Linked DNA regions of Cupriavidus necator. The protein of the gene in region 2 binds, or shares a complex with, the protein of the main gene of each other region. Links are inferred from orthologs where the notes say so. Each region holds a gene or a part of one and is shown on either strand. Other genes may lie near its edges. The genes, in order: mnmE and mnmG.

Region 1 (8,359 bases), 240 kb from region 2 along the record:
GGAATCCATGTCCTCCATTCGCTATGCCGTGCGCGACCAGGTCGCCGAAATCCAGCTGGACAGCCTGCCAGTCAATGCGCTGAACGAGGCCATGATCGACGACCTGATCGGCGCCTTGCGGCGCGCCGCCGAAGACGACTCGGTGCGCGCCGTCATCCTCGGCAGCGCCATCCCGCGCCGCTTCTGTGCCGGCCTGCGGCTCGATGCCGTGCAGCAGTCTTCACCGAGCCAGCTCTATGCGCTGGTGGAGAAACTCTATGTGGGGTTGTGCGAGGCGCAGTTCCAGCTGAAGAAGCCGTCGATCGCGGCGGTCGAGGGTGCGGCGCGCGGCGGTGGCATGACCCTGGCCATCTCGTGCGACATGATCGTCGCGGCCGAGGACGCAACATTTGGCTATCCCGAGATCGACGTCGGCATGATCCCTGCCATCCACTACACGCATCTGCCGCGCATCGTCGGGCGCCACCGCGCCTTTGACCTGCTGTTCACCGGGCGCGCATTCGATGCCGACGAAGCCTGGCGGCTTGGCCTGGTCAGCCGCGTCGTGCCGCAGCCGGACGTCATGCGCGAAGCCCGGGCGCTGGCGCAATCCTTCTGCGAGAAATCGCCCACCATCGTGCGAATGGGCCGCGCCGCCTTCCTGCGCGCCAACGACTCCGACTACCGCCGCGGCGTAGCCGGTGCGGTGGAGAGCTTCGGGAATATCGCGGTAACCGATGACGCAAAGGAAGGCGTGGCGGCGTTCGTGGAGAAGCGCAAGCCGGCATGGTCGCCAGGGTGACTGTGATCCCGTCAGGAGAACGCAACCCAGCAGTGCTTTCATCAAAGGGCCAACCATGCCAGATCATTCCCGAGCCGATCGCCTCGAAGCATTCCGCCAGGAGGTTCGCAGCTTCCTGCGCGAGGTGGTCCCGCCCGATATCCGGGCCGCTTCGCGCGCCCATTGCCTGGTGACGCGCGAGCAGGCCGTGCGCTGGCAGCGGATCCTGCATGCGCGCGGGTGGGCGGCACCTGGCTGGCCGCGGGAGTACGGCGGCCCGGGATGGTCGCTGGTGGAGCAGGCAATCTTCCGGGAAGAGCTGGCGGCCAGCGACGCGCCGCGCTATGACAATCTCGGCATCGATACCATCGGACCCACGCTGATCCGCTATGGCACGCCCGAGCAGTGCCGGCGCTTCCTGCCCGGCATGCTGTCCTTCGATGACTTCTGGGCGCAAGGCTATTCCGAGCCCGACGCCGGGTCCGACCTAGCGTCTTTGCGCACCGTTGCGCGCCGCGATGGCGACGAATGGGTCGTCAACGGCAGCAAGATCTGGCAGACCCTGGGCCAGTGGGCCAACTGGGCACTGGTGCTGGTCCGCACCGATCCGTCTGCCCGACGCAAGCAAGAGGGCATCTCGGTGCTGCTGATGGACCTGCGCACACCGGGCGTGACGGTGCGGCCGATCCGCTTTATCAACGGCGCGCACTTCCACGTGCAGATGTTCTTCGACGACGTGCGGGTGCCCGCGGCCAACCTGGTGGGCGTGGAACACGCCGGCTGGTCCATCGCCAAGGGACTGCTGGTGATCGAGCGCCTGTTCGTCGCCCGGGTGGGAGACTGCAAGGCGGAGCTGGCCAGCGTCGCGAAACTGGCCGGCAAATGGCGCCCGGGCCCCGGCGCGCAGATCGACGATGCCTTGCTGGCGCGCCGGCATGCCGAGCTGGACATTCGCATGCGCGCGCTCGAAGCCGCGTGGTGGCCGGCAGTGCGGTTTGCTGAGCAGGGCGGCAGTCCTGAGCTGGAAGCCTCGCTGCTCAAGCTCGATGGCAACCTGCTGCTGCAGGACCTGCACACGTTCAAGCTGGATGCGTTGGGCGCCCGAACATTGCCCTTCGATCCCCGCGCGATCGATGGCGAGCCCAGTCCGGAGCCGCTATCTCCTGGCCATGCCGAGAATTTTCCGCTGCACTACTGGCGCTACCGTGGCATCACGCTGGCCGGGGGCTCGTCGGAGATACAACGCCAGATCGTTGCCAAGGCTGTGTTCGGCGGACTGACCGAGATCGACCGCCCCCGCCAGGACCAGATGGACGAGCAGCAGGCGATCATGGACGGCACCCTGCGCCGCTGGCTGGACAAGCACTACGGCTTCGAGCGCAGGCGCGAGGCCGTGGCTGCCAGGGACGGCTTCGACCCTGCCGCATGGGCTGCCCTTGCCGAGCTGGGCCTGACCGGCCTGCTGATCCCGGAGTGCGACGGCGGCCTGGGCGGCACCCTGTCCGACCTCATGCCATTGCTGGAAGCGCTCGGCGAGGCCCTGGTGGTGGAGCCCATGCTCTGGAGCGCGGTCCTCGGCACGCAGGTGCTGCTTGGCGCGGAGAACGCAGAAGGACGCGAACCGCTGCTCGCAGCGCTGGCCAGCGGCCAGGCCCGCTGCGCGCTGGCTTATCGCGAGGGCCAGTCCCGCCGCGACGTCCACCATCCTGAAACCGTTGCGCGCCGGGATGGCGCGCACTGGCGCCTGCACGGCGTCAACCGGCTGGTGATGGGCGCCGCCCAGGCGCAGCATCTGTTTGTTACGGCTTGCCTGCCTGAAGGCGGGCTGGCGCTGTTCGATGTGCCGAGCCAGGCGGCCGGTGTCGGCCTGCGTGCCTATCAGCTCCACGACGGGCGCAGCGCGGCGGACATTCGCTTCGACAACGTCGAACTGCCTGCGTCCGCGCTGCTCTGCGGCGCGGACCACGCCACGGCGTTGCTGGACGACGCGCTGGAACTTGCCACCCTCGCCCTCTGCGCGGAAAGCATCGGGGCCATGCGGCGATCGCTTGCCCTCACGGTTGAGTACATGCGCATGCGCAAGCAGTTCGGCCGCACCCTTTCAGAGCAGCAAGTGCTTCAGCATCGGGTGGCCGACCACTATCGCGGCTGGCATGCCGCACGCCAGCTGGTGCGCGAAGCCGTTGCAGGCTGGTCCCTGGTGCCGCCGGCCGAGCGCTCGCGCCGCGTCAGCGCCGCCAAGTACATGGTTGGCCATGCCAGCCGTGTGCTTGCGCTTGACGCCCTGCAACTGCATGGGGCGATCGGCATGCAGGACGAAACCCCGATCAGTCACTACAGCAAGCGCCTGATGGCCAACGATGCACTGCTCGGCAATGCCTCGGCGCATCTCGGGCGCTTTGTCGATGCCGGCCATCGCTCGCAGGCGTGAACAGGACAACACTGAGAAGAAAGAGGCAATGCCATGCAAGCACTCCGCAGTACCAGGCGCCTGGCGCTCGCACTTGCCGCTGCCCTGGGCGCAATGATGGCGGCCCCGGCTGTGTCCGCGCAAACGGGCGCGGCGTGGCCTGCGCGGCCGGTTACCATCATCGTGCCGGGCGCGGCAGGGGGCACGATCGATATTCCCATCCGCATGCTCGCGCAGAAACTGAGCCTTCGCCTTGGCCAGCCTGTCATCGTGGACAACCGGCCCGGCAGCGGGGGCATCATCGGCACACAGGCGGCGCTACGCGCGCCCGCCGACGGCTACACGCTCCTGGCCGGGAATGTCGGGCCGCAGGCCATCAACTACAGCGCCTACAAGACCCTGCCATACAAGCCGGACGACCTGGTGGGGATTACCGATGTCATCTCTTTTCCCAGCGTCCTGGTCGTCAACGCACAGTCGCCGATCCGGAGCGCCGCCGACCTGGTCGCGCAAATGAGGGCGCAGGCGGGAAAGCTGTCCTTCGGCTCCTCCGGCATCGGCCAGACCAGCCACCTGACCGGCGAACTGCTCAAGCAGCGCACGGGAACGGATGCCATTCACGTTCCCTATCGCGGTTCCACGCCGGCGACCACCGCGCTGCTGGCCGGTGAAACGACTTTCCAGTTCGACAACCTGACCCAGGCCCTGCCGCATATCCGGGCCGGCAAGCTGCGCCCGCTCGCCGTGACGTCGGCACGGCGAATCCCCAGCCTGCCCGAGGTGCCGACCATGGAGGAAACCGGGGTGGGCAACCTCTTGTCGACGGCGTGGATCGGCATCTTTGTGAAAGCCGGCACGCCGCCGGAGATCGCAGCCAGGCTGCATGAGCACCTGGTCGCGGTCCTGCGCGCCCCGGACGTGGTTACCGAAATCAGCCGGATGGGCGGTATTCCAGGCGGACAGGCACAGGAGAGATTCGCCGCCTTTGTCACGGCGGAACGCTTGCGCTGGAGCGAAACCATCAAGACATCGCAGCTGAGCCTGGATTGAGGTCAGGCGCTGCGCCTTATTTTCCGATGCAAAACCGCGTAAAGATCGTCCCCAGCAGATCATCACTGGTGAACTCACCCGTAATGCTGTTCAGGCAATCCTGTGCCAGCCGCAGTTCTTCGGCAAACAGGTCCAGCGCCTGCGCCTGGTGCTCGGCCTGCTCGGCGGCGATATCCAGGTGCGATTGCGCATTCCGCAGCGCCGTCAGGTGCCGCTCGCGCGCCAGGAAGTTGCCTTCATTGCCCGACTGCCAGCCCACCAGCCGCAGCAGCTCACGGCGCAGCAGTTCAATGCCGGCCCCGGTGCGCGCCGAGATCCAGATCTCGGTCGGGTTGGGGCCGTTGGCGGCGACCACGTGCGGGCGGTTGCCGCCGAAGACGACATCGCCAACCGCGGGCGCCTTGTCGATCTTGTTGACGATGCGCACGATCGGCGAGCCCGGCGGCAGCTGGCCGCTGAGCTGGTCGTCGATGGCGTCGTCAGTCTCTGACAGGCCATGGCGCAGGTAGTCGGTGGCGTCGACCAGGTGCAGCACGATGTCGGCGCGGCGGATGGCGTCCCAGGTGCGTTCGATGCCGATGCGCTCGACTTCGTCGGCGGCATGCTCGCGCAGGCCGGCGGTGTCGATGATATGCAGCGGGATGCCGTCGATCTGGATGGTCTCGCGCACGCGGTCGCGCGTGGTGCCGGCGATGGGCGTGACGATGGCCAGCTCCGCGCCGGCCAGCGCGTTCAGCAGCGACGACTTGCCCACGTTGGGCTGGCCCGCCAGCACCACCGACAGGCCCTCGCGCAGCAGCGCGCCCTGGCGCGCCTGCGCCAGCACGCCGCTCAGTTCGGTGCGGATGGTGGCAAGCTGGCCGCGCGCGTCGGACTGCTCCAGGAAATCGATCTCTTCTTCGGGGAAGTCCAGCGTGGCTTCGACCAGCATGCGCAGGTGGATGACCTTGTCCACAAGCTGGCGGATGGCGTTGGAGAATTCGCCCTCCATTGAACGCGCCGCCGAGCGCGCCGCGGCCTCGGTGCTGGCTTCGATCAGGTCGGCCACGGCCTCGGCCTGGGCCAGGTCGAGCTTGTCGTTGAGGAAGGCGCGCCGCGTGAACTCGCCGGGCTCTGCCAGGCGCAGGCCGATGCCGTCGCCCGCTTGCAGGCAGCGTGTCAGCAGCATCTGCATCACCACCGGCCCGCCGTGGCCCTGCAGCTCGAGCACTTCCTCGCCGGTATAGGAATTGGGCGCCGGGAAATACAGCGCCAGGCCGTGGTCGATGACCTTGCCATGGCCATCGAGGAACGGCAGGTAGGTGGCGTGGCGCGGCTTCAGTGCCTGGCCGCAGACGGAGCGCATCACGGGGCCAACATCGGGGCCCGACACGCGCACCACGCCGATGCCGCCGCGTCCGGGCGCGGTGGCGATGGCGGCAATGGGAACCTGGGGAGCAGTCATGGCGCTATTGTCGCAGATCGGGTGCGGTTGGCGTGGCACGCGGTGGGCAGGCCGCCATGGCGGGCGGGTGGTCAGCTGGCACCGGGCAGCGGGCGCGGCGGCGCCTCGTCCGGCATTGCCTGCGCCTGCAGGCAATCGGCCAGCAGCCGGCGCGCGACGATGCCGTCGACAAGGCGGCCGAGCTTTGCCTGCCCTTTGACCAGCTTGCGATGCAGGTCCCTGGTGTAGCGGGATGGCAGCACCGGCTCGAATGCCTCGATCACATAGCGCAGTCGCTTGCCGGCGATGCGCTGCTCATGCACCGCGCGGGGATCGCCGCGGCGTGCGGCCTTTGCCAGCGCGCGCAGGCGCTTGCGGCCGCGGCGCACGCGCTTGCGCGCAAAGGGCCCGAGGCGGCCACCGCCATTGCGGGCGCGGGCGGCCAGCTGGGCCAGGTGCGCCAGGTCGCGATGCAGCGCTGGCAGCGGCCAGTCACGGTAACCGGCCAGGGCCGCCAGCATGGTTTGCCGTGCGGTGTCGCGGCGCTCTCGGGCGGTGTCGGCGATGGCCGACAGCACGGTATCGTCCGGTTCCAGTTTGCGTGCCGGGGCAATGGTTTCGGCCAGGAATACGTCCCAGTCGCGCACGTCGCTGGTGGCGCGCGCCAGCATGCGCAGGTCATGCTTCCAGCGATCGCGCTCCTGCCGCGGCAACGACGGCCCCAGGGCCCAGAGCACCGCGCGCGCATGGCGCACCGCCACGCGCAGCGCGTGCAGGTCTTCGGGCTCGTCGCGGCGCAGCAACTGGGCCAGGCTCGCTTCGATGCGCGCCAGGCTTGCCTGCGTCAGCGCGGCAAAGGCCGCGGCGGGCCGCGTCTTGCGGCGCAGTGGGGGGGGATGGGTGTCGGCGATCATTGCGGGCTGCATGCGCTCAGGCGCGCACTCGGGTCGCGGATGCTTCCAGTGTAGGCGACGGCACGCCGGCCCGCTTCCGCGCGGCGTAACAGGCGCATGGATGGTTGACAGCCCCGCGCCTTCACGCTGCAATGCGCACATCCCGGTGATGCAGTGACCCGACAAGGAACAGCCATGACCACCGAACAGGAACGGCTTCTGCTGCGCGACACCATCGAGGCGGGCTTTCGCCAGGCCGCCTTTGTCAACGATGTCGGCATCACGCTGGCGGACTGCGGGCCCGGCTGGTGCGAATCCACGCTGGCCATTGCGCCGCGCCACCTGCAGCACGGCGGCATCGTCCATGCGGGCGTGCAGGCCACCATCGCGGACCACACCGCGGGCGCGGCGGCATCCACCATCCTGGAGGCAGGCCAGCACGTGGTCACCGCGGAGTTCAAGATCAACCTGCTCAGGGCCGTGCGCAGCGAACGGCTGCGCTGCCGTGCCGATGTGCTCAAGTCCGGCCGTTCGATCATCGTGGTGGAGGCGGATGTCTTCGCCGACGTCCACGGTGAATCGGTGCTGGTCAGCCGCCTGAACGCCACCATGAGCGTGCTGGACCTGGCCTGAGCCCCCTCCCACCGTTGAAAGGAAGCGATCCATGATCGACCACACCGGCGTAAGCGTCAGTGACTACGGCAAGAGCCGCGCCTTCTACCAGGCGGCGCTGGGCGCCATCGGCTATGTGCTGGACAAGGAATTCCCGGCCAGCGTCACCGGCAGCACCGATGTCGCAGGCTTCGGCCCACCGGGGCAACCCGACTTCTGGATCCACCGCGGCACGCCCAACCAGCCGCCGCTGCATGTGGCCTTCCGCGTGGACAGCCGCGAGACCGTCGATGCCTTCCATCGCGCGGCGCTGGCCGCGGGCGGGCGCGACAACGGCGCGCCGGGCATCCGCGCGCACTACCACCCCAACTACTACGGCGCCTTCGTGCTGGATCCGGACGGGCACAACATCGAAGCGGTGTGCCACAAGCCGGCGTAGGGCTGGCCTCAGCGCGTCGCGACGATAAACAGGCGCGGGAACGGCAGCAGCACCGACCCGTCCGGCAGCGCCGGGTACGCCTTGGCAATCTCGGTCTGGTAGCGCGCCAGGTAGGCGGCGCGCTCGGCCTCGTCCAGCGGTTGCAGGAAGGGGCGCAGGCCGCTGCCCTTGAACCACTCCACCACCGCGGCCGGGCCGTCCGCCAGCGGATGGTGGTACGTGGTCAGCCATACGTCCACGCGCTGGCACAGCGGGCGCAACAGCTCGTAGTACCACTGCGCCGGGGCACGCTCGGCGCGGGCCTTGCTGGCGCCGGCGAGCTTTTCTGCCCACGGGCTTTCCGTCGCCACCTGGCGCATCAGCCGGTGCGCGGGTTCTTCCAGGTTGTCCGGCATCTGCACGGCCAGCGTGCCGCCGGGAGCGAGCCTGGATACCAGTGCCGGGAACAGGCTGGCGTGGTCAGGCAGCCACTGCAGCACGGCATTGGCCAGGATCACGTCATAGGGCCCGGCCTCGTCCCAGGCGCCGATGTCGGCCACGCGGAACTGCACCGCGGGCAGGCGCTTGCGCGCCGCATCGACCATGTCCTGCGAGCTGTCCAGCCCGGTCACCGACGCCCCCGTATAGCGCGCCAGCAGCACCTCGGTGGAGTTGCCCGGCCCGCAGCCGATATCCACCGCGCTGCGCGCGATCTCATTGGGGATGGCAGCCACCAGGTCGCGGACCGGGCGGGTGCGTTCGTCTTCGAAGGCGACGTATTGGTGGGCGGACC
Region 2 (8,440 bases):
TCACGATGCCATGATGGCTTCACAAAAATTGCGCAGCAATAATGTTTGACGTAATTGGATTGCGCAGCGAACCCTGCGCATGATGAGGGATTACCGGGTACGCCGTACGTATACCGGTCCCAGGAACGGACACTGCAGCGTACACGCAACAGTCATCGCCGCAATGGCCGTTAATCGCACCGAATTGCGCACGCAAAGTTACGCGCGCCTTGGCACCCTGCCTCAGGCGACCTTCTGCTTTTCAGTCGATTCGCGCAGCCGCACGAGCACGCCTTCAAGCGCGTCGTTGTCGCTGAAGTGGATGGTGAGCTGGCCCTTGCCGCGCGCGCCCAGCTTGATCTGCACCGCCAGGCCCAGCGCATCGGACAGTTCTTCTTCCAGCCGTGCCACGTCGCGCACGTTGTTGGCGCCCTTCTGCTTGAGCGACTTCAGGTCGAACGGCTTGAGCGTGGACGCCACCAGCTTCTCGGTCTCGCGCACAGACAGCCGCTTGTTCACGATCTGGTTGGCCAGCGTGATCTGGTTGGCGCCGTCCACCGCCAGCAGCGCGCGCGCGTGGCCCATGTCGAGGTCGCCCGCCATCAGCATGGTCTGCACCGGTGCGGCCAGGTTCAGCAGGCGCAGCAGGTTCGACACCGCGCTGCGCGAACGGCCGACCGACTCGGCCGCCTGCTCATGCGTGAAACTGAACTCGCGGATCAGGCGCATGATGCCCTGCGCTTCTTCCAGCGGATTCAGGTCTTCGCGCTGGATGTTCTCGATCAGCGCCATCGCGGCCGCGGCTTCATCGGCCACGTCCTTCACCAGCACCGGCACCTTGTCCAGGCCGGCGAGCTTGGACGCGCGGAAGCGCCGCTCGCCCGCGATGATTTCATAGCGGTCCGGCTCGGCCACACGGCGCACCAGGATCGGCTGCATCAGGCCCTGCGCGCGGATGCTGGCGGCCAGTTCCTGCAGCGCGCCTTCATCCATGCGCGTGCGCGGCTGGTACTTGCCCGGCTGCAACTGGTTCAGGCGCAGCACGGTGGGCGCACCCTCCTGCTTCACCGATTCAACGATTTCGGCCGGCCCGCCCAGCAACGCTTCAAGGCCGCGGCCCAGGCCCTTTTTCTTTGCAGTGCTCATGCTTGCCCTCTCCTTCAGCCCAGCTGCCTGACGCGCGCGATCATCTCGGCGCCGAAATCCAGGTACGCCTTGGCGCCCTTCGATGACGGATCGAACGCCACGCCCGGCATGCCATAGGACGGTGCCTCGGCCAGCCGCACATTGCGCGGGATCAGGGTCTTGAAGACCTTTTCACCGAAGTGCGATTCCAGCTGCGCCGACACCTGCTGCTGCAGCGTGACGCGCGGATCGAACATGACGCGCAGCAGGCCGATCACCTGCAGGTCGCGATTCAGGTTGGCGTGCACCTGCTTGATGGTGTTGACCAGGTCCGACAGCCCTTCCAGCGCGAAATACTCGCACTGCATCGGCACGATCACGCCATGCGCGGCGCACAGGCCATTCAGCGTCAGCAGCGACAGCGACGGCGGGCAGTCGATCAGCACGAAGTCATATTCGTCATTGACCTCTGCGATGGCCTGCCTGAGGCGGCGCTCGCGCTGGTCCAGCTCGACCAGTTCCACTTCCGCGCCGGCCAGTTCGCGGTTGGCGGGCAGCACATCGTACCTGCCGGTCTCGGAACGCTGGCGCGCCTGCTTGATGCTGGCCAGGCCGACCAGCACCTGGTACACGCTGTGCTCCAGCGCCTGCTTGTCGATGCCCGAACCCATCGAGGCATTGCCCTGCGGGTCCAGGTCGACCAGCAGCACGCGCTGGTCCTGCGCGGCCAGGCCGGCGGCGAGGTTCACCGTGGTGGTGGTCTTGCCTACCCCGCCCTTCTGGTTTGCGATCACGAATACCTTGGCCATAAGCTACTGAGGCTCCTGCTTCAATTCATCCGGCCAGCGCGGGGCTGGCAGTTCGCGGCGCTGCACGCAGCGCCGCGGCGTACGTCATGCGTGGGCGCTTGCGCGCCGCGACAGCACCACCAGGTGGCGCTCGGCATCCAGCCCGGGCACGGTGATGCGGGGAACCGCATCGACCTGCCATTGCGCCATCAGCCCGGCAGCTTCCATGCGGTCCAGCTCGGCCTGTGGATAAACCCCCTTCATGGCGATCAGCTTGCCGTGCGGTGCAAGGAGCTGGCCCGACAGGTTCACGAAATCAGTCAGTTCCGCAAACGCGCGCGAGGTGATCACGGCAAAGCCGCTGGCATCGTCGAGCTTCTCCACCGGCCCCCAATGCGCCGCGGCATTGGAGAGCCCGAGTTGCGCACGGCACTGGGTCAGGAAGGCGGTCTTCTTCTGCACGATGTCCACCATCAGCACCGACACGTCGGGACAGGCGATGGCCAGCGGCAGGCCGGGCATGCCGCCGCCCGAGCCCACGTCCAATACCCTGCCCCGCGCCGGCGTGCCTACCTCTGCGGCACGCGCGGCTTCGGCCAGTGCCGGCACGGCGGCGAGCGAGTCCAGCATGTGATGCGTAAGCATCTCATCGGGGTGGCGGATTGCGGTCAGGTTGTAGACGCCGTTCCATTTACGCAGCAGCGCCAGGTAGGCAAACAAGGTGTCGATCTGGGCCGGCGCCAGCGCCAGTCCGATCTGGGCCAGACCGGCTTCAAGGCGACGGCGCTGCGTGGCGTCGTCGGTCATGGTGTGTCGCGGACCGGGCACTCAAGCAGCCTCTTCAGAGTTGCCCGAAGGCGCGCCCGACTCAGCGCGCGTGCGCCCCAGCCCCTTCTTCTTCAGGTGCACCAGCAGCAGCGAGATCGCGGCCGGCGTCACGCCGGAAATGCGCGAGGCCTGGCCCAGCGTTTCCGGACGATGCTGGTTCAGCTTCTGGCTGACCTCGAAGCCCAGGCCACGCACTTCGGTGTAGTCCAGCCCTTCCGGCAGGCGCGTCGACTCGTTGGCTTCCAGCTTGTCGACCTCCGCCGCCTGGCGGGCGATATAGCCGTGGTACTTGATGCCGATCTCGATCTGCTCGCGGATCTGCTCTGCCAGCATCGGCTCGGCGTCCAACGGCGTTTCCGGGGCATGGCGGCCACCCTGCAGCGCCATCAGTGCTTCATAGCGGACTTCTGGCCGGCGCAGCAGGTCGGCCAGGCTGTACTCGCGCTCGATCGGCTTGCCCAGCAGCGGCACGGCGTCTTCGCCCGGAAGCATCGCCGGGTTCACCCATGTGCTCTTCAGGCGCTCTGTTTCACGTGAAACAGCGTCGCGCTTGCGGTTGAAGGCATCCCAACGCGCATCGTCGACCACGCCCAGTTCACGGCCAACCTCAGTCAGCCGCATATCGGCGTTGTCTTCCCGCAGGCTCAGGCGGAATTCCGCGCGGCTGGTGAACATGCGGTACGGCTCGGTCACACCGCGAGTAATCAGGTCGTCGACCAGCACACCCAGGTAGGCCTGGTCGCGGCGCGGCGTCCACGCATCGCGTTCGCGCACATAGCAGCCAGCATTGATGCCGGCCAGCAGGCCCTGCGCGGCGGCTTCTTCATAGCCGGTGGTGCCATTGATCTGTCCCGCAAAGAACAGGCCGCTGATGGCCTTGCTCTCCAGCGATGCCTTCAGCCCGCGCGGATCGAAGTAGTCATACTCGATCGCATAGCCGGGGCGCAGGATATGCGCGTTCTCCATCCCGCGGATCGAGTGCACGAGTTCCAGCTGCACGTCGAACGGCAAGCTGGTCGAGATCCCATTGGGGTAGAACTCGTTGGTGGTCAGGCCTTCGGGCTCCAGGAAGATCTGGTGGCTTTCCTTGGTGGCAAAGCGATGGATCTTGTCCTCGATGCTGGGGCAGTAGCGCGGCCCTACCCCTTCGATCACGCCGGTGTACATCGGCGAGCGGTCCAGCCCGCCACGAATGATGTCGTGGGTACGGCTGTTGGTATGGGTGATCCAGCACGGCAGCTGTTGCGGGTGCTGCTCCGGACGACCCAGGAAGGAGAACACCGGCACCGGATCCAGGTCGCCGGGCTGCTCTTCCATCACCGAGAAATCGATGGTGCGGCCGTCGATGCGCGGCGGCGTGCCGGTCTTCAGGCGGCCTTGCGGCAGCTTCAGGTCCTTCAGGCGTGCCGACAGCGACACTGCTGCCGGGTCGCCGGCGCGGCCGCCGGTGTAGTTGTCTAGCCCGACGTGGATCTTGCCGTCCAGGAAGGTACCGGCGGTCAGCACCACCGCGCGGGCGCGGAAGGCGATGCCCACCTGGGTCATGGCGCCGACTACGCGATCGCCCTCAACCATCAGGTCGTCCACCGCCTGCTGGAACAGCATCAGGTTCGGCTGGTTCTCCAGCCTTGTACGGATGGCCTTGCGGTACAGCACGCGATCAGCCTGGGCGCGCGTGGCGCGCACCGCAGGGCCCTTGCTCGAGTTCAGGATGCGGAACTGAATGCCGGACTCGTCCGTGGCGGCGGCCATGGCACCGCCCATGGCGTCCACTTCCTTGACCAGGTGCCCCTTGCCGATGCCGCCGATGGACGGGTTGCAGCTCATCTGGCCCAGCGTCTCGATGTTGTGAGTCAGCAGCAGCGTCTGGCAGCCCATACGGGCCGCGGCGAGTGCAGCTTCAGTGCCGGCATGGCCACCGCCGACGACGATGACGTCGAATTCTTTTGGGTAAAGCATGGGACACCTCCTCCGGGAGGCTGGCGGGAAAATACGGGAATGCGAAATTATAGCGGCAATCGACTAGCCGCCTTCCGATGGTAACCATGTTTCACGTGAAACATGGCGTTGGCGATACCCGGCGAGTCGCTCGAAAGCGACGTTATGTTCCACGTGAAACAAAAAGGCCGGGCACATGGCCCGGCCTGATGTTTCACGAGGAACAAGCGCCTCAAAGCTGCGCGCGGATATAGCCCGTAACCTGCTGGGTCAGCTTGTCAAGATCGCGCTGCAAGGTGGCGAACCCGGCATTGCGCTCGCGCGTCACCTCGTCCATATACAGCGGCCGCCGGATTTCGATCTGCAGGCTATTGCGCCGCTCGGCCGGCCGGCCAATCTGCGCGATCAGCTGCACGCCCTTGTACGGGTCGTTGCGAGCCACCGTGTAACCCATGCCGCGCAGTTCCCGTTCGACCAGGTCGACCAGTCCCGGCTCGCAGGTGGTGCCGTCACGGTCGCCCAGCACAAAGTCCGCCAGCGGATGCGGGCTGGCGATCTTGAGCCGCTCGTAGGCGTTGTTGGGCATGGAGTGCAGGTTCAGGTGCCAGAGCGCGCCAAAGCGCTGGTGGGCGCCCTCCACGGCCTCGGCCAGCGCCGCATGGTATGGCCGGTAGTAGCGGTCTATACGGGCCTGCACTTCCGTCACGGACAGGCGGCGGTCATAGATCGGCGTGCTGGCGTCGACCCGGCTCCAGATCAGGCCGAAGCCCAGCCGCGTCTTCGGCCCCGGGGCCAATGCCGTCGGCCAGGTGCCGTCGAGCTGGGCCGGGTCGATGTCGTCGGGCATCCGGTTCGGGTCGATATAGACCCGCGGGAAAGTGGCCGCCAGCAGCGTACCACCTGCTGCGGGCACGGCCTCCCACAAGGCATCGACGTGGGTATCCTCGCCGCCACGCAGGCGCGCGGCCGGGATCGCCGCACCGAAGTCAGCCGGGTACTCGGTACCGCTGTGCGGCGAGTCGCATACCAGCGGCAGCGCCTCCCCTTCCGGCAGGCGTACGATGACCGGCGGCAGTACCGCAGCTTGGTTGATTGCCTCCGCCATGCCTCAGTCCAGCTTGATATCGGCAGCCTTGGCCACGCGGGCGTAGCGCGCCATCGCCTGCTGGATCTGCGCCTTGAACTGCTCCGGCGTAGTCGGCACCAGCGTGCCGCCGGATTCTTCCACCTTGCGCTTGAACTCGGGGTTCTGCATGGCCTTGTGGATCGCCTGGTTCAGCCTGGCGACGATGGCGGGCGGCGTATTCGCGGGCGCGACGATGCCGAACCAACCGCCGTCGCCCATCTCCTTGTAGCCCAGTTCTGCATAGGTGGGTACGTTTGGCAACTGCGGCGAGCGCGTGGCGCCAAGCACCGCCAGCGCGCGCAGGCGGCCCGATTTCACGTGAGGCAGCGCGGAGGCCAGGTTGTCCGAGATTGCATTGACCTGCCCTGCCACCGCGTCATTGAGTCCAAGGCCGGCGCCCTTGTACGGCACATGCAGCAGCTGGATCTTCGCCAGCATCTGGAAGTTCTCAAGATTTACGTGGCCGAGGGTCCCTGTGCCCGGCGAGGCAACTGAATACTTCCCCGGATTGGCCTTGGCTAAGGCAATAAACTCCTGCATGGTTTTCGCCGGCACGCTCGGATGCACCGTGAATACGCTCGGCATCGACACCACGTTGGTGATCGGGGCAAAGTCCTTGATCGGGTCGTACTTCAGCTTCGGGTACACCGCCGGGTTGGAACCATGCGTGCTGACCGTGGCCATGCCGATGGTGTAGCCATCGGGCGCGGCGTTGGCCACCTGCTCCATGCCCAGCGAGCCGCCGGCGCCGCCCTTGTTCTCGACCACGATCGACTGGCCCAGCTCGCGGCCGGCAAACTCTGCCACCAGGCGCGCCGACAGGTCGGTGGAGCCACCCGCCGCGAACGGCACGATCAGACGGATCGGGCGCGTCGGGTAATTGGCTTGCGCGAACGCGTTGCCGGCAAAGGCCAGCGTGGCAGCGGCGGCGGTACCGGACAGCAGCAGCTGGCGGCGGGACATCCTGGCTCGGATCACGGGGATTCTCCTGTTGGTTTTGTGCATGAACCGGACGAGTGTCAGCCGTTTACCGGGCGGGCACAAACGACTATATTGCACGTTTGCATTACCAAAGATCATCCTGCGGCGGCCGCTCCGGCAGCCGTCCCGCCCTTCCTCCCTTCCCCCGCCATGCGGCTGCATTCCCCATCGATGTCTGAGTTGCACGCCTTTGCCACCGCGGCGCGGCTGGGCAGCTTCACGCGTGCGGCGGACGAACTGTGCGTGACCCAGGGTGCCATCAGCCGCGCCATCGCGCGGCTGGAGGCGCATTTCGGGCAGCCGCTGCTACAGCGCAATGCCCACCGGCTGGTGCTGACAGATGCCGGCCGGAAATTGCTTGAGGCCGTGGCCGAGCCGCTGGCCACGATCGAGCATGCCAGCGCCACCCTGCGCGCCGGCAACCGCCGGCACCACCTGACGCTGTCCGTCGTGCCCACGCTGGCCAGCGTCTGGCTGGTGCCGCGCCTGCCGGACTTCCATCGCCGCCATCCGGAAATCCGGCTGGACTTCGTCCCGTACCAGCGCGACGAGGACCTCTCCGGCCCCTCCCCCGACGCCGCCATCCTGGCGGGTGAAGCCGGCAAATGGCCCGGCCTGCAGGCCGACTATGTGGTGGGACGTGAATTGGTGCCGGTCTGCCATCCGGACCGCGCCCGGGCACGGCGCGAGGCCGGCCGCTGGCAGTCTCCTGCGGAGCTGCTGGACGAGCCCCTGCTCTACCACACCACCGCACCGGCGAACTGGCAAAACTGGCTGCAGGCCGCCGGCGTACCCAACGCTGCGCCAAGGTTATCCACAGCGTTCGACCAGGTCTCGATCCTGATCCAGGCGGTGCGCGCCGACATCGGCGTCGCCGTGCTGCAGCGTTGCCTGGTGCGCGACGAAATTGCCGCCGGACGCGTAACGGCGCCGTTTGACCTGCCAATTACGCTGCAACGGGGCTATTTCCTGTGTGCGCCGAAGGAACGGCGCGATCATCCGGCGCTGAACTGCTTCCGGGATTGGCTGCTGGAAACCGCAGCGAAGGATACAGGCAGCGGCACCAACACTTTATTCTCCGGATGACTAACATGGAAAAAATTATGCAAAAATACATTCATCCCACAGATAAAATTCCTAAAATTATTATCTGTATGGATGTTATTCGGTAAATTTGATTGCTAAAAATTACCCCAGTAGATATTTGCGTACCTACATCAGCGCACCGATAGCGACATCCGCCCGAAGCGCCTCTGAATTGGGTTATCCCCAAAGTTATTCACACCACCAATAGAAAAGGGCCTGCATCCGCAGACCCTCATTCCTCTGGCGAAAACCGGGCGGGTTAAGCCGCCTTTTTTGCCAATCCAAGATAGGTTTCGATCACCTTCGGATTCGCCGCCAGTTCGTCGGCCAGCCCTTCCATCGCCATATCCCCGGTCTCGATCACATAGCCGTAGTCCGCCACCTGCAGCGCAGCGCGTGCGTTCTGCTCGATCAGCAGCGTGGCCACGCCGGTCTGGCGCAGATTGCTGATGATGTGGAAGATCTCCTTCACGATCAGCGGCGCCAGGCCAAGGCTGGGCTCGTCCAGCATCAGCAGCTGCGGCTTGGCCATCAGCGCGCGGCCCACCGCCAGCATCTGGCGCTCGCCCCCGGAGAGCGTGCCGGCGTC

Evidence for each region.
Region 1: the proteins of mnmG (region 2) and mnmE are in contact, whole or in part, in a solved structure (PDB 9HIP), measured with the Escherichia coli proteins. The link is inferred for Cupriavidus necator from one-to-one orthologs.

Annotation. Positions count from the first base shown.
Region 1 is NZ_CP066018.1:1,393,400-1,401,758, reverse strand. Bases 3,451-6,338 are described here. They hold mnmE (tRNA uridine-5-carboxymethylaminomethyl(34) synthesis GTPase MnmE), read right to left. Parts: upstream 5,665-6,338; coding sequence 4,237-5,664; downstream 3,451-4,236. Other genes in these bases: I6H87_RS06535 (CHAD domain-containing protein), read right to left, coding at 5,736-6,338; I6H87_RS06545 (tripartite tricarboxylate transporter substrate binding protein), read left to right, coding at 3,451-4,220. In the rest of the region: I6H87_RS06555 (enoyl-CoA hydratase/isomerase family protein), read left to right, coding at 8-781; I6H87_RS06550 (acyl-CoA dehydrogenase family protein), read left to right, coding at 837-3,191; more of I6H87_RS06545, read left to right, coding at 3,225-3,450; more of I6H87_RS06535, read right to left, coding at 6,339-6,557; I6H87_RS06530 (PaaI family thioesterase), read left to right, coding at 6,732-7,169; I6H87_RS06525 (VOC family protein), read left to right, coding at 7,201-7,587; tam (trans-aconitate 2-methyltransferase), read right to left, coding at 7,596-8,359. UniProt on the Escherichia coli protein: Exhibits a very high intrinsic GTPase hydrolysis rate. Involved in the addition of a carboxymethylaminomethyl (cmnm) group at the wobble position (U34) of certain tRNAs, forming tRNA-cmnm(5)s(2)U34.
Region 2 is NZ_CP066018.1:1,634,710-1,643,149, reverse strand. The notes cover bases 2,201-5,169. They hold mnmG (tRNA uridine-5-carboxymethylaminomethyl(34) synthesis enzyme MnmG), read right to left. Parts: upstream 4,680-5,169; coding sequence 2,721-4,679; downstream 2,201-2,720. Other genes in these bases: I6H87_RS07550 (N-formylglutamate amidohydrolase), read right to left, coding at 4,891-5,169; rsmG (16S rRNA (guanine(527)-N(7))-methyltransferase RsmG), read right to left, coding at 2,201-2,699. In the rest of the region: I6H87_RS07570 (ParB/RepB/Spo0J family partition protein), read right to left, coding at 223-1,125; I6H87_RS07565 (ParA family protein), read right to left, coding at 1,140-1,913; more of rsmG, read right to left, coding at 1,998-2,200; more of I6H87_RS07550, read right to left, coding at 5,170-5,763; I6H87_RS07545 (tripartite tricarboxylate transporter substrate binding protein BugE), read right to left, coding at 5,767-6,747; I6H87_RS07540 (LysR substrate-binding domain-containing protein), read left to right, coding at 6,916-7,851; I6H87_RS07535 (ABC transporter ATP-binding protein), read right to left, coding at 8,111-8,440. UniProt on the Escherichia coli protein: NAD-binding protein involved in the addition of a carboxymethylaminomethyl (cmnm) group at the wobble position (U34) of certain tRNAs, forming tRNA-cmnm(5)s(2)U34.